2 regions of the Pseudomonas sp. CCI3.1 genome follow, and region 2 is predicted to be linked to the other one. Evidence: predicted binding sites of a transcription regulator. Region 2 holds the regulator's gene; the other holds the start of a gene.

Region 1 (7,568 bases), 2.3 Mb from region 2:
ATCAAGCAAGGAACCAGGCTTGGCTGGAACTTCGCTCTTCTCGACTGGAGCTTCAGTAGCCGGGTCGGTCACGTTTGTACCGCCGGTTTTGCCGAGAATGGCTTCGTCGCGGCTTACGCCAGGCTTGAAGTCGCCTGACAAGCTTACGAGCTGGTCATTTTGGTTGAAGAACACGCTGACGCGTTCTTGTTGGCGTTCACCGCCGCCGGGCTGCAGGCTATACAGGTAATCCCAGCGATCAGGGTGGAATGTGTCGGTCAGCAGGGCGTTGCCCATGATAAACCGCACTTGCCGGCGGGTCATTCCCGGGCGTAACTGGTTTATCATGTCCTGCGTGACGACATTGCCCTGTTGGATGTCGATTTTGTAAACCCCGGGGAATGAACAACCGGCGAGTGCGAGCAGTCCCACAAAGGTGAAACTGGTTAGCAAGAGCTTGGTGTTTTGCATCGGTGGGCGACTTCCACTATCTTGGCTGGGACAACGTAAACGCCGATCATACCCGTATTAAGAGAAGCTGCGAAGCCGCTTCCGCGAGAAAGCTAACCATGGTTGAAAATAGCGAACTACGTAAGGCCGGACTTAAGGTGACTCTGCCACGAGTCAAAATTCTACAGATGCTTGACTCTGCAGAGCAGCGTCACATGAGCGCCGAGGATGTTTACAAGGCACTTATGCAAGCAGGCGAGGACGTCGGTCTGGCCACGGTTTACCGTGTTCTGACCCAGTTTGAGTCAGCGGGGCTGGTGATTCGCCATAATTTCGATGGTGGTCATGCGGTCTTTGAATTGGCTGATGCTGATGGCGGCCACCACGACCATATGGTCAACGTGGACAGCGGTGAAGTGATCGAGTTTTTCGACGAAGACATCGAAAAACTGCAGCATGCCATTGCAGCCAAGCACGGTGTTGAGTTGGTGGATCACAACTTGGTGCTGTACGTGCGCAAGAAGTCCAAGTAAGCATGTCACGCGAGCTACGGCTCGCGAAACGATCGAAGGCGGCCCAAGGGCCGCCTTCGTGCTTTAAGAAACAGGTCTTTTAATGACCGTTCGTCGTTAAGCTGCCAGATTTTTTGCAGTGACGACCATTTTCTTGGCGTGGGCCAGGGATTCTTTGGTCAGGTCAACGCCGCCAAGCATGCGAGCGACTTCTTCAACGCGTTCTTTTTTGCTCAGTTTTGCCACGGCAGTGCGTGTGGTCTCGCTCTCGCGAACCTTGTGTACAAAAAGGTGTTGATGGCATTGCGCAGCCACTTGCGGCAAGTGAGTCACCGTAAGTACCTGGCCACGCTCGCCAAGGCGGCGTAGCAGTTGCCCGACGATTTCGGCAGTCGGACCGCCAATGCCCACATCCACTTCGTCGAACACCAGAGTGGGGACGCGGGAGGTTTGAGCGGTGATGACCTGGATGGCCAGGCTGATACGCGACAGTTCGCCGCCAGAGGCAACCTTGGCCAAGGCCTTGAGTGGCTGGCCGGGGTTGGCGCTTACGAGCAGCTCTACCTGCTCAAGGCCTTGAGGCATGGGGTCACTGCTGCTCTGGGGGCGCAGTTCGATCATGAAGCGCCCACCCGGCATGCCAAGTCGCTGGATTTCTTCTTCTACAGCACTGCTCAGGCGTGTTGCGGCCAGGCCGCGCAGGTTGCTGAGTTCGCGTGCGCACTCATGATAGTGACGGGAGAAGGACGTCAGCTCGTTAGCCAGGCGTTCGATGTTTTCATCGTTGGCGTTAAGGGTTTCGAGCTCATCGAGTAGTTTTTGCTGCAGTGCTGCCACTTCGTTGGGTTGCACCCGATGTTTGCGCGCCAGTGTATAGATGGTGTCCAGCCGTTCTTCCAGGTACTGCAGGCGACCCGGGTCGGCATCAAAATGGTCGATAAAGCGATTGAGTTCGCCTACGGCTTCTTCGACCTGGATTTGTGCGCTGGCCAGCAGGTCGGTGGCTTCGCCCAGTGAGCCCGAATTGCTGTTGATGCTCGAAAGGCGATTGAGACTGGCCGTCAGGGCATTGAGGACGTTGCCTGAATCGCTTTCGCTGCATTGCTCTACCACCTGACGGCAGATGGTCAGCAAGGTTTCGGCATTGGTCAGGTTTTTGTGTTCCTGTTCCAGCTCTTCGAGTTCGTTTTCGCCCAGCGAGAGGGTTTCCAGCTCTTCGAGCTGGTAGCTCAGCAACTGATGGCGCGAGCGCTGTTCATCTCCGGAGTTGGACAGGTGTTCAAGCTCTTGTCTGGTCTGACGCCAGCGTTGGGCGGCCAGTTGTACCTGGCGGGCCAGATCGGTGGCGCCGGCGTACTCGTCGAGCAGGCGACGGTGAGTGTCGGGCTTGAGCAGTGACTGGTGCTCGTGCTGGCTGTGGATGTCGATCAGCAGCTCGCCCAGAGCCTTGAGGTCGCCCTGGGGGCAGGGGGTGCCATTGATGTAGCTGCGCGATCGGCCTTCGGCGGTGATGACCCGGCGCAAGATGCACGGACCGTCGCCTTCCAGGTCGCGCTCGGCAAGCCAGGCCCGGGCTTCGGGTATGTCTTGCAGGTCGAAAGTGGCCAGGATATCGGCCTTGTCGGCACCTGGGCGAACAACACCGCTGTCTGCACGGTCTCCCAGTGTGAGGCCCAAAGCGTCGAGCATGATCGATTTGCCGGCACCGGTCTCGCCAGTGATTACACTCATCCCGCGATCCAGTTCGAGATCGAGATGTTCAACGATGGCGTAGTTGTGTACGGACAGGTGCACCAGCATGGGAGCTGCTCCAAAACGTAATGTCTGGTTATTTATACAGTGTTTTGTTTCATGCTGACAATGGTTGTGCTTAGTTCGATTTGCTTGTTTTTTTAACTTTTTTAGCTCGAATTTGTTTTTTTGCAGGTAATGCCAGAGGGCTCTAACATCTATTTTCTGGTTTTCAGGGTCTTGAACCTGAGATTTGCGACCCCATATACCTTGGCAGAAGCGCGAGTCGAGCTCGCGGACGAAGTTTGAAAGGAGAAATCTATGGCAGACGAACAGACTATGGATACGCAGAACCAGGACGCCAACCAGGCCGCTGATGTAGCAGGTGAAGATTTGGCAGCCCGCGTGCAGGTGCTTGAAGAGCAGCTGGCAGCCGCTAATGATCAGGCTCTGCGCGTAGCTGCCGATCTGCAAAACGTTCGCCGCCGCGCCGAACAGGATGTCGAAAAGGCTCACAAATTTGCGCTGGAGAAGTTTGCAGGCGATCTGTTGCCGGTGATCGACAGTCTGGAGCGCGGTCTTGAGCTGTCCAGCCCTGACGACGAGAACATTCGTCCGATGCGCGAAGGGATTGAACTGACCCTGAAAATGTTCCAGGACACCCTGAAGCGTTATCAGCTGGAAGCGATCGACCCGCACGGCGAACCCTTCAATGCCGAGCATCATCAAGCGATGGCAATGCAGGAAAGCGCTGACCTGGAGCCAAACAGTGTGCTCAAGGTGTTTCAAAAAGGTTATCAGCTCAATGGTCGCTTGCTGCGCCCGGCTATGGTCGTAGTTAGCAAGGCGCCAGCGCCGGTTTCGCCATCGATTGACGAGCAGGCTTGAAATCGGCCGCAAGGCCCCCATTTAGAAGTCAAGCGTTAAGTAATGCCGCAGTTGGTCATCACTGCTGCGGCAACAAAATTCAAATTTAGGGAGAGTAGACATGGGCAGAATTATCGGTATTGACCTCGGGACCACCAACTCGTGTGTTTCGGTTCTTGAAAACGGTAAAGCAAAAGTTATCGAAAACGCAGAAGGCGCGCGTACTACGCCGTCGATCGTTGCGTACGCCAATGATGGCGAAATTCTGGTTGGCCAGTCGGCCAAGCGTCAGGCAGTGACCAATCCGCATAACACCCTGTACGCGGTGAAGCGTCTGATCGGTCGTCGTTTTGACGAAGAAGTTGTACAGAAAGACATTCAGATGGTTCCGTACAAGATCGCCAAGGCTGACAACGGTGACGCTTGGGTTGAAGTGAACGGCCAGAAAATGGCTCCGCCACAGATCTCGGCTGAAATTCTGAAGAAAATGAAGAAAACCGCCGAAGACTACCTCGGCGAGCCAGTGACTGAAGCGGTCATTACCGTTCCGGCCTACTTCAACGACAGCCAGCGTCAAGCTACTAAAGATGCCGGCCGTATTGCGGGTCTGGACGTTAAGCGCATCATCAACGAACCAACCGCAGCTGCTCTGGCTTACGGTATGGACAAAGCGAAGGGCGACCACACTGTCATCGTTTATGACTTGGGTGGCGGTACTTTCGACGTGTCGGTCATTGAAATTGCCGAAGTTGATGGCGAGCACCAGTTTGAAGTGCTGGCAACCAACGGTGACACGTTCCTGGGTGGTGAAGACTTTGACATCCGTCTGATCGACTACCTGGTTGACGAGTTCAAGAAAGAAAGCGGCATGAACCTTAAAGGTGACCCGCTGGCGATGCAGCGTCTGAAAGAAGCTGCTGAAAAAGCCAAGATCGAACTGTCTTCGAGCCAGTCGACTGACGTGAATCTGCCTTACATCACTGCAGATGCCACCGGTCCTAAGCACTTGAACGTGAAGATTTCTCGCGCCAAGCTGGAATCGCTGGTTGAAGACCTGGTTCAGCGCACCATCGAGCCTTGCCGCATTGCTCTGAAAGACGCTGGTATCGACGTTGGCGCGATCAACGACGTGATCTTGGTCGGTGGTCAGACTCGTATGCCGCTGGTACAGAAGCTGGTAACCGAGTTCTTCGGCAAGGAAGCACGTAAAGACGTGAACCCGGACGAAGCTGTTGCCATGGGTGCTGCTATCCAGGGCGCGGTATTGGCCGGTGATGTTAAAGACGTTCTGTTGCTGGACGTGAGCCCGCTGACTTTGGGTATCGAAACCATGGGCGGCGTAATGACTGCTCTGATCGAGAAAAACACCACGATTCCTACAAAGAAATCGCAAGTGTTCTCGACGGCTGACGACAACCAGGGCGCTGTGACCATTCACGTGCTGCAAGGTGAGCGTAAGCAAGCCGCACAGAACAAGTCGTTGGGCAAGTTCGACCTGGCTGACATTCCACCAGCTCCACGTGGCGTGCCTCAGATCGAAGTAACCTTCGACATCGATGCCAACGGCATCCTGCACGTAAGTGCAAAAGACAAGGCGACTGGCAAGTCTCAGTCCATCGTGATCAAGGCTAACTCGGGTCTGTCCGAGGAAGAAATCGCTCAGATGGTTCGCGATGCCGAGATCAATGCTGAGGAAGACCGCAAGTTCGAAGAGCTGGCAGCTGCACGTAATCAGGGCGACGCACTGGTTCACTCGACTCGCAAAATGATCGTCGATGCTGGCGACAAAGTAACCGAGGAAGAGAAAGCTGCAATCGAAGCTGCTGTAGTTGCACTTGAAGCTGCTGTTAAAGGCGACGACAAGGCTGCTATCGAAGCCAAGGTTGAAGAGCTGTCCAAGGTGTCTGCTCCGGTTGCACAGAAAATGTACGCCGAGCAAGCGAACCCGGCAGACGCAGCGGCCAAGCCAGCTGATTCGGCTGAAAAAGCGGACGACGTTGTCGACGCTGAGTTCGAAGAAGTAAAAGACAACAAGTAATTAGCTTGTTTGTCGGCCAGTTGACCGCGCTTTAGCGGTGACTGGTAGGATGTCGCCGCGCGGGAGCTTGCTCCCGCGTTGGCGTGTCTGGAGTAAAGGAATTTTTTACAGCATGCGACAAGGTCGAATGCTGGCGGTTTGGTCTGGATCTTTCTTGTTTTCCAGCCAGAGGTAACCGCTCCTGTCGGCCAATGCATTGGCTGTTAAACAGAAACCAATATCGTTGAAAAGACGTGAGTCGGGTCTGATCCTTTTCGGGCTTGGCGGGTTTGGCGAGGCTCGGGAGGGTTTTGTCGAACGTCCTTGAGAGTGCAAAGAATTATGGCAAAGCGCGACTATTACGAAATATTGGGTGTTGAACGCACTACGACTGAGATCGAGCTGAAAAAAGCTTATCGCCGCCTGGCGATGAAGCATCACCCGGATCGCAATCCGGATGACAAGGCCTCGGAAGAGCTGTTCAAGGAAGCTAACGAAGCTTACGAAGTACTGTCGGACTCCAGCAAGCGTGCGGCCTACGATCAATACGGCCATGCCGGTGTTGATCCGCAAATGGGCGGCGGCGGCGCTGGTTTTGGCGGCCAGAACTTCTCCGATATTTTTGGCGATGTGTTCAGCGATTTCTTTGGTGGTGGTCGTGGCGGCTCCCGGGGTGGCGCTCAGCGTGGTAGCGATTTGCGCTACACGCTGGAGCTGGATCTGGAAGAAGCCGTGCGCGGTACCACGGTCAATATCCGCGTTCCTACGTTGGTCAACTGCAAGCCATGTGATGGTTCGGGCGCCAAGAAGGGTTCTTCGCCTGTGACCTGCACAACCTGCGGCGGTATCGGCCAGGTGCGTATGCAGCAGGGCTTCTTTGCTGTTCAGCAGACTTGCCCGCGTTGTCATGGTCAAGGCAAGGTCATCTCTGACCCATGCGACAGCTGCCGTGGCGAAGGCCGTGTCGAGGAATACAAAACGCTTTCCGTCAAAGTCCCTGCGGGCGTTGATACCGGCGACCGCATTCGTCTGTCGGGCGAAGGCGAGGCGGGCGTACAAGGTGGGCCGACTGGCGATCTGTATGTAGTGATCGATGTGCGCGAGCACGCGATTTTTCAGCGCGACGGCAAACATTTGTTCTGTGAAGTGCCAATCAGCGTGGCTGATGCAGCGTTGGGTGCAGAGCTTGAAGTGCCAACGCTGGATGGTCGGGTCAAGCTGAAAGTCCCTGAAGGCACTCAGACTGGCAAGCAGTTCCGCTTGCGTGGCAAGGGTGTTGCTCCGGTGCGGGGTGGTGGTGCAGGCGATCTGATGTGTCGCGTTGTAGTTGAAACGCCGGTCAAGTTGAGCCGTCGTCAGCGTGAGTTGATGGAGGAGTTCCGTACCACGCTGGAAGGCGATAGCTGCCACTCACCAAACGCCACTGGTTGGTTTGAAGGCGTGAAGCGTTTTTTCGGCGACCTGTAAGGAGCGGTAAATGCGACGTATAGCTGTGATGGGCGCTGCCGGGCGCATGGGCAGGACATTGATCGATGCGGTGCAGCAGCGCTCGCCAGTGTGCGGGCTGACGGCGGCAATCGTTCGTCCGGGCAGCTCTCTGGTGGGGGCTGATGCCGGTGAGCTGGCTTCTGTAGGGCGGATTGATGTGCCGTTGTCAGCCAGCCTGCAAGAGGTCTCTGCTGACTTTGACGTGCTGATCGATTTCACTTTGCCTGAAGTGATGCTGGGCAACCTGGCGGTGTGTCGCAAGCTGGGCAAGGCCATGGTGATTGGCACCACGGGCTTGAGCGCGGCGCAAAAACAGCTGTTGGTCGAAGCGGGTCAGGACATTGCGATTGTCTTTGCTTCCAACTTCAGTGTCGGGGTCAATCTGTCGTTCAAGTTGCTCGACATGGCTGCGCGGGTGATGGGTGATGATGCGGATATCGAAATCATCGAGGCTCACCACCGGCACAAGGTCGACGCACCTTCGGGAACGGCGATGCGCATGGGTGAAGTGATTGCCGATGCAT
Region 2 (7,568 bases):
TTGACGGACGAGTCGCTGGCGACTGGAAGCTTCAGGACGACGACATCGATGCGCTGTTTGCGCCGCTGCCGCCCAAAACAGAGAAACGCTGAGACATCCAAATTCTTGATTAACCGCAGGAGCTGGCTTGGCTGCCACTCAGGCAGCGCGGTCTTTCGCGCTGATGCCATCGCGAGCAAGCCCGCTCCCACGGGCGTTGGGGTACTTGCGAAATCTGAGGTCGGGCTCGATTTCTGTGGGAGCTGGCATGCCTGCGATTCAGGCGATACGGTCTTTCTGCTTCGCCAAGCGTCAAAGCGGCATCGATGTGCTCAATCTATTAATTGAGCATCCTTGAGCGCACCCATCGCCACCAGCCAGCGCGGGCTCTGACGATAATCGGTGCTCGCCCAGGCCTGACCGCGCATGCGCGCAATCCTTGTCGAAGGGCTGACCTTCAATCGCTGAGCGGCGCTGAGTGCTAGCTCTGCTGCAGCGCGGTCGTTGCACACCAGCCCCATGTCGCAACCGGCTGACAAGGCAGCCTCAATGCGGCTAGCGGCATCACCCACCACATGCGCACCGGCCATCGACAGGTCGTCACTGAAGATCACGCCGTCAAACTGAAGCTCGCCGCGCAAAATATCTTGCAACCAGCGACGTGAGAATCCGGCTGGTTGGCTGTCCACTTGCGGATAAATCACGTGCGCCGGCATGACGGCAGCCAGATGCTTGCTCAAGCGGGCAAATGGCACGAGGTCATGGGCGCGAATCTGCTCAAGGCTGCGCTCATCAGTAGGAATGGCAACGTGGGAATCAGCCTCGGCCCATCCGTGACCCGGGAAGTGCTTACCGGTCGCCGCCATGCCTGCGTCGTTCATTCCGCGAATAAAAGCCCCGGCCAATGTGGCTGCGCGCTCAGGGTCGCCCTCGAACGAACGACTGCCGACCACAGCACTGCGCTGGTAGTCCAGATCCAGTACCGGGGCAAAGCTCAAGTCCAGCCCTACGGCCAGTACTTCAGTGGCCATAATCCATCCACACTGCTCAGCCAAGTACTCGGCGTTGGGGTTGTCGGCAATGGCACGCATCGCTGGCAGACGCACGAAACCCTGACGTAGACGCTGAACCCGGCCGCCTTCCTGATCGACCGCCAACAGCAGGTCGGGACGCAGCGCACGAATCGAGGCGCTCAACTCACGCACCTGGCGCGGGTGCTCGATATTGCGTGCAAAGATGATCAACCCGCCTACTTCAGGCTGGCGAAGTAATTGCCGATCTTCAGCCGTCAGCCAAGTACCGGCGACGTCCACCATCAAGGAGCCTTGCAAGGCAGAACTCATGGGAAATCCTTTAAAAAGAGAGCGTTCATTACCCCGCCCGGATCCTCAGGCATGCGCCTGCGCGCCGCACTCCAGAGAGGCGGCGACGAATCGACAGACGGGAATAAGTCAGGGCTGGGCATGGCAACTAGCTTAGCGGAACAAAGCAGCCGCGCACACCCGCAGCAGGTCAAACCTTGGCGGTCACCGCAGGGGTTTTACTGCGCGGACGAAGCTGGGCACTGGCCATTGCAGAATCAGTGACGCCGCTTTGCGCACGCATGCCTGCCGCGAGAAATGGCACCATCAGGCGCATCACCTGCTCGATTGAGGTATTGACACCGAAATCAGTCTCGGCGATGGCACGTAGCGCCTTGATCCCGGACATGCTGAAGGCCGCAGCACCCAACATGAAGTGCACACGCCAGAACAACTCGAGAGGCGGGATTTGCGGGGCCGCTTCGTTGACCAGCAACATATAGCGGCGGAAAACCTTGCCGTACATGTCTTCAAGATAGCGACGCAAGTGACCTTGGCTCTGACTGAATGCCAACCCCAGCAAGCGCATGAAAATCGACAGGTCATTACCACTGCGCGGCTGAATCACCAGCGCCTGCTCGACCAGCATTTCCAGTAGCTCTTCAAGGCTGGGACGGTTCTCGGGTTTGGCCTGGCGACGCTCGAGTTCGCGATCCAGGTTGGCGCAAAAAGGCCCCAGAAAGCGCGAAAACACAGCCTGAATAAGCGCCTTTTTAGAACCAAAATGGTAATTGACCGCCGCAAGATTAACTCCGGCTTTGCTGGTAATCAGCCGCAATGAGGTTTCGGCAAACCCTTTTTCCGCGAACAGCTGCTCGGCAGCATCAAGGATACGTTCAACGGTTTCCGACTGTGCCATGACTACTCCGCCTGACAAACATTTAAACACTTGTTTGAAACATACGTTTCAGCTTGTAAAAAGTCAAGATCACGTATTCGCTTTAGGACCGAGCAGTTCTGCATTTAACCACAGCCTCGGCCAGCAAGGCCCCACCTGATAAAGTGCGGGCCGCCCGACGTGTTAATGACCGTCCAGCGGACTGCTGGAAATGGATGATTGCCAATAAGCCTTCACTGTATATAATCCCAGTCACTGTATAAAAAGACAGAGCGATCAACATGCTAAAACTGACGCCACGCCAAGCTGAGATCCTGGCCTTCATCAAGCGATGCCTGGATGACAACGGATACCCGCCCACCCGTGCCGAGATCGCACAGGAGCTGGGCTTCAAATCCCCCAATGCCGCCGAAGAACACCTCAAGGCTCTTGCCCGCAAGGGTGCGATCGAGATGACCCCCGGCGCCTCGCGCGGCATTCGCATTCCTGGCTTCGAAGCCAAGTCTGACGAATCAACCCTGCCCATTATTGGCCGAGTGGCTGCTGGCGCCCCGATTCTTGCGCTGGAGCACGTCGAAGAGTCATGCAACATCAACCCGACCTTCTTCCACCCTCGAGCCGACTACTTGCTGCGGGTACAAGGCATGAGCATGAAGGATGTCGGCATCTTTGATGGCGATTTACTTGCTGTGCATACCTGTCGCGAAGCCCGTAACGGCCAGATTGTCGTGGCCCGTATCGACGACGAAGTGACAGTCAAACGCTTCAAGCGTGAAGGCAACAAGGTATGGCTAATCGCCGAGAACCCTGAATTCGCCCCGATTGAAGTCAACCTCAAAGACCAGGAACTGGTCATTGAAGGCTTGAGTGTCGGCGTCATTCGCCGCTAAAGGAGGCTTCATGCAGTTCCCACATACACCGCTGCCAGCACAACTCACCCTGTTCGAGGCGTTCATGGCACAACCCATGACACCCGCGATCAAGGACGTGCTCGATTCCCCCTGGAGCGCCGAGCCTGAAGTGTTCAGCGAACTGTCGCTACGCGGTGCCGCCGGAAACTGCCTGAACCTGCTTGCTCCTATGCTGCGCGAACTGAGCGAGCATCAAAATGCCCGTTGGCTGACGCTGATTGCACCGCCTGCGAGCCTGACCCAAAGCTGGTTACGCGACGCAGGATTGAATCGCGAACGTATTCTGTTGCTGCAACCCAACGGCAATAAAAGCGCCTTGCAACTGACCTGCGAAGCGCTGCGGCTGGGACGTAGCCACACCGTAGTGAGCTGGATCAACCCACTGACCAGCGCTGCGCGCCATCAGCTGATCAGCGCAGCACGCACCGGCAACGGGCAGAGCTTGAATATTCGCTTGGGTTAAACCGTTGATGCCGCCACAGGGCCAGTGCAGAACGCACTCGCCTGGCTGTGGCGCAGCAGTCAGGGGCGCTTAGTGAAGAATGCGTGGCCCATCGTCTTTTTCGAGCTCGCCTTCGGCCAGTCGGCCCGCCATTTGTACGCCAACGCTAAGCATGGCTTTCGCCACCTCTACGTGTTGCCCCTGAAGAAAGGCCTTGGCATCTTCAGAAAAATTCAGCGTTACCAAAGTCCCTTCGTCCTCAGCTCGGCGCAACTCGATACGGCCGTCTGGCAACTCGACAATTTCTAGAAAAGACGTTGGCATATAAATTTGTTCTCCACGAAAGCGCGGGAGTATATCAGCCATCCCGTGGAAATTTCCCGGGATCTGTAGCGCTTTCGCTGACAGACTGATGAATGACTGTACCGTTTCGGTTTAGACCCTTAGCACTCATTGAGTCCATCACGGAACCGAATGGCCAGCCTTTTCAAGTTCTGACGCCACTCTTCCAGTGTGTCGCGACTCAACTCCTGGGTTGCCTCATCCTCCAGATTGACCGCAACGATCAAGGGCTGGAACACATCCGCCTTAATCTTTTTTGGCGCCTGTAGCGGCTGATACAGGGCCGCGTGGGTCGCAACCAGTTGCGCCAGCCATGTCTGCGGCGCCTGCGCCAGCTCAACCAACTCTGCCAACTCAGGAATGGCCTTCTCGTCCAGCACTTGCTGGGTGAGCAGCAACTCGACTCGAGGCGCACTGGCCTGTGACAACCGATAAAAGCCTGCTATCTCGTGACACAAGCCAAGCAGTGCCCCATACAGATGAAAGACCGCGGATTCGCGCTCAGCCTGAACCAACGCCTGAGCATTCATGGCACGACCGTCAGCCGCCATGTTCATGGCCTCAAGGGCCAGGCCAGCGAAATAGATCTTCTGATTGGTGCGGGTATAAAGTTCGTGAGCCATGCGGGCGCTCCACAGCAAATGAGTGATGGCAGTTTGTGCAGTCTCAGGGATCAGGCGGTGCTGGCGCAAGCGTCGCACATATGTCTCGTAGCAGCTGCCGAGGAACGAAGGCTGCGTTCGAGCGCGAAGCGGTCGCAAAACTGGAGCATGCGGTCTTTCAGGTGGACAGCGGCATCTGGTTAGACGACGACTTCGTCGCCGAACGCAGCCTCGTTCCTTCGGCAGCTGCTACGAGGAATGGCCCTCCCCCGTTCAATCCGTAAAAGAATATTCACGGGCGCTTCTGCCAAAAAAAACCGCGCAAGGCATAGCCCTTGCGCGGTTTTTTATTCAGCGTTCAGTTCAGATCAAGCGTCTTTTTCTTTACGCTTGTCTTCAACCTTCCAGCTCTTACCGTCGTAGAACGCACGCCAGCCAGTCGGCTTGCCTTCAACTTCAGTCTGCACGTACTGCTCTTTGGTTTTGCGACTGTAGCGAATCACCGCAGGACGCCCATCAGGGTCTTTCTTCGGCGCTTCACACAGGAAGTGATACTTGGGATCGATCTCGTCCTTGTGCGGCACAATTTCGATCACCAACGGAGCACGGGTCTCACGGTTTTTCGGAAATTGGCTCGCGGCCAGGAACAACCCTGAAGCACCGTCACGCAGGATATACGTGTCGTTAACCTTCTCGCATTTAAGCTCCGGCATTTTCACCGGGTCCATTTTCGGCGGTGCGGCTTCACCACTCTTCAGCAATTTACGGGTGTTTTTACACTCGGCGTTGGTGCAACCGAAGAACTTGCCGAAGCGGCCGGTTTTTAGCTGCATCTCGCTGCCGCACTTGTCGCACTCCAGGCTCGGACCTTCATAGCCCTTGATACGGTAGTTGCCTTCTTCAATTTCATAGCCGACGCAATCCGGATTGTTACCGCAGATGTGCAGCTTGTGCTTCTCATCCAGCAGGTAAGCATCCATGGCCGTGCTGCAAATCGGGCAACGGTGCTTGCCCAACAACACCAGCGATTCGGACTCGCCTTCATCGTCCGCTGCGATTTCGTCGCCTGGCACCAGATTGACCGTGGCCTTGCAACGCTCTTTAGGCGGCAGGCTGTAACCCGAGCACCCCAGGAACACGCCAGTCGAAGCCGTGCGAATCTGCATTGGACGACCACATTCTTTACACGGAATATCAGTCATCACAGGCTGGTTGGCACGCATCCCGCCATCCGGCGCAGCGGCTACTTCGAGCTTTTTCTTGAAGTCGCCGTAGAACTCGTCCAGCACGTTTTTCCAGTCACGCTCGCCTTGCGCCACGTCATCGAGGTTCTCTTCCATGCCGGCAGTGAAGCCGTAGTCCATCAGATCAGAGAAACTCTCGGACAAGCGCTCGGTGACGATATCGCCCATTTTTTCGGAGTAGAAGCGGCGGTTATGCAGCGCCACGTAACCACGATCCTGAATAGTCGAAATGATCGCTGCATAGGTCGATGGGCGACCAATACCGCGCTTTTCCATCTCTTTTACCAGGCTGGCTTCGGAGTAACGCGCAGGTGGCTTGGTGAAATGCTGGCTTGGATCAAGCTCGATCAGTTTCAGCACATCGCCCTGTGCCATATCTGGCAGTACGTCGTCGTCGCCCGGCTTGGCAATTTGTGGCATCACGCGGGTGTAACCGTCGAATTTCAGGATGCGGCCCTTGGCTCGCAGCTCAAAATCGCCAGCCGCGACGCTGACGGTGGTCGACAGGTATTTAGCAGGCAGCATCTGACAAGCCACGAACTGGCGCCAGATAAGCTCGTAAAGGCGCTCAGCGTCGCGCTCCATGCCCGACAGCTTGCTTGGGTGCATGTTTACATCTGAAGGACGAATCGCTTCGTGAGCCTCCTGTGCACCCTCCTTGCTGCTATACACGTTCGGGGCCGGCGGCAGGTAGTCTGCGCCGAACTCACCTTCAATGTAGGTGCGCGCCATCTCGACGGCATCGGCCGACAGATTGGTGGAGTCGGTACGCATGTACGTGATGTAGCCCGCTTCATACAAGCGCTGAGCCATCATCATGGTTTTCTTCACCCCGTACCCCAGGCGATTGCTCGCGGCCTGTTGCAGGGTGGAGGTAATGAATGGCGCCGACGGCTTGCTGCTGGTCGGTTTGTCTTCACGCTTGACGATGCTGTAATTGGAAGCCTTGAGCTTCTCCAGCGCAGCCATGGCCTGAGCTTCGTTCAGCGGCTTGAACGCCTCGCCTTTTTCACGGGCGACGTCGAAGCGCACCTTGGCACCCTTGGCAGTGCCAAGGTCGGCGTGAATTTCCCAGTACTCTTCAGGGTTGAACGCACGAATTTCGCGCTCGCGCTCAACCACCAGTTTTACCGCTACCGACTGCACACGGCCTGCCGACAGACCACGGGCAACCTTGGCCCACAGCAGCGGTGAAACCATGTAACCCACTACGCGATCGAGAAAGCGGCGGGCCTGCTGGGCGTTAACACGGTTGATGTCCAGCTCGCCCGGCTTGGAGAAGGCTTCCTGGATCGCCTTTTTGGTGATTTCGTTGAACACCACGCGCTTGTAGCGGCTGTCATCACCACCGATGGCTTCGCGCAGGTGCCAGGCAATGGCTTCCCCCTCGCGATCCAAGTCGGTTGCGAGATAGATGGTGTCAGCATCCTTGGCGAGCCGGCGCAGCTCTTCGATGACCTTTTCCTTGCCGGGCAGGATCTCGTACTTGGCTTTCCAGCCATGTTCGGGATCGACGCCCATGCGCGAGATCAGCTGCTTTTGAGCCTTCTCTTTTGGCGACAGGGCCGGCGCTTCGCCTGCCGCTGCCTTGCCACGCTTGGCAGCCGGTTCTTTGCTGGCGCTAGCCGAACCGCTGGTGGGCAGGTCTCGGATATGGCCGATACTCGACTTCACCACGTACTCGTTACCCAAGTACTTGTTGATGGTCTTGGCCTTAGCCGGGGATTCCACAATGACCAGCGATTTGCCCATGGATCAGAAAATTCCTGAATTCTAGAAGTGAAAGGCGGTTCGCGCCTGACGCGGCACCGCTATATATAGTGGCTACAAGGTGAGGTCAAGCACAGGG

The links. Region 2 encodes LexA, which represses DNA repair genes until DNA is damaged. Its sites were predicted from a motif close to CTGTNTNNNNANACAG; they were not measured.
Region 1: the regulator LexA is predicted to act here: its motif matches at 2,766-2,781, upstream of recN (DNA repair protein RecN).

What each region holds. Positions count from the first base shown of each region.
Region 1 covers NZ_JAVIWO010000001.1:2,396,437-2,404,004, reverse strand. Annotated here, with positions in the region: gene RGV06_RS11070 (outer membrane protein assembly factor BamE) at 1-450, opposite strand, end outside; gene fur (ferric iron uptake transcriptional regulator) at 549-962, shown strand; gene recN (DNA repair protein RecN) at 1,059-2,741, opposite strand; gene grpE (nucleotide exchange factor GrpE) at 2,994-3,560, shown strand; gene dnaK (molecular chaperone DnaK) at 3,661-5,577, shown strand; gene dnaJ (molecular chaperone DnaJ) at 5,899-7,023, shown strand; gene dapB (4-hydroxy-tetrahydrodipicolinate reductase) at 7,034-7,568, shown strand, end outside.
Region 2 covers NZ_JAVIWO010000001.1:4,675,307-4,682,874, reverse strand. Annotated here, with positions in the region: gene RGV06_RS21535 (DEAD/DEAH box helicase) at 1-92, shown strand, start outside; gene nagZ (beta-N-acetylhexosaminidase) at 312-1,310, opposite strand; gene RGV06_RS21525 (TetR/AcrR family transcriptional regulator) at 1,492-2,199, opposite strand; gene lexA (transcriptional repressor LexA) at 2,460-3,068, shown strand; gene sulA (SOS-induced cell division inhibitor SulA) at 3,079-3,552, shown strand; gene RGV06_RS21510 (hypothetical protein) at 3,622-3,855, opposite strand; gene RGV06_RS21505 (DUF6586 family protein) at 3,975-4,496, opposite strand; gene topA (type I DNA topoisomerase) at 4,844-7,471, opposite strand.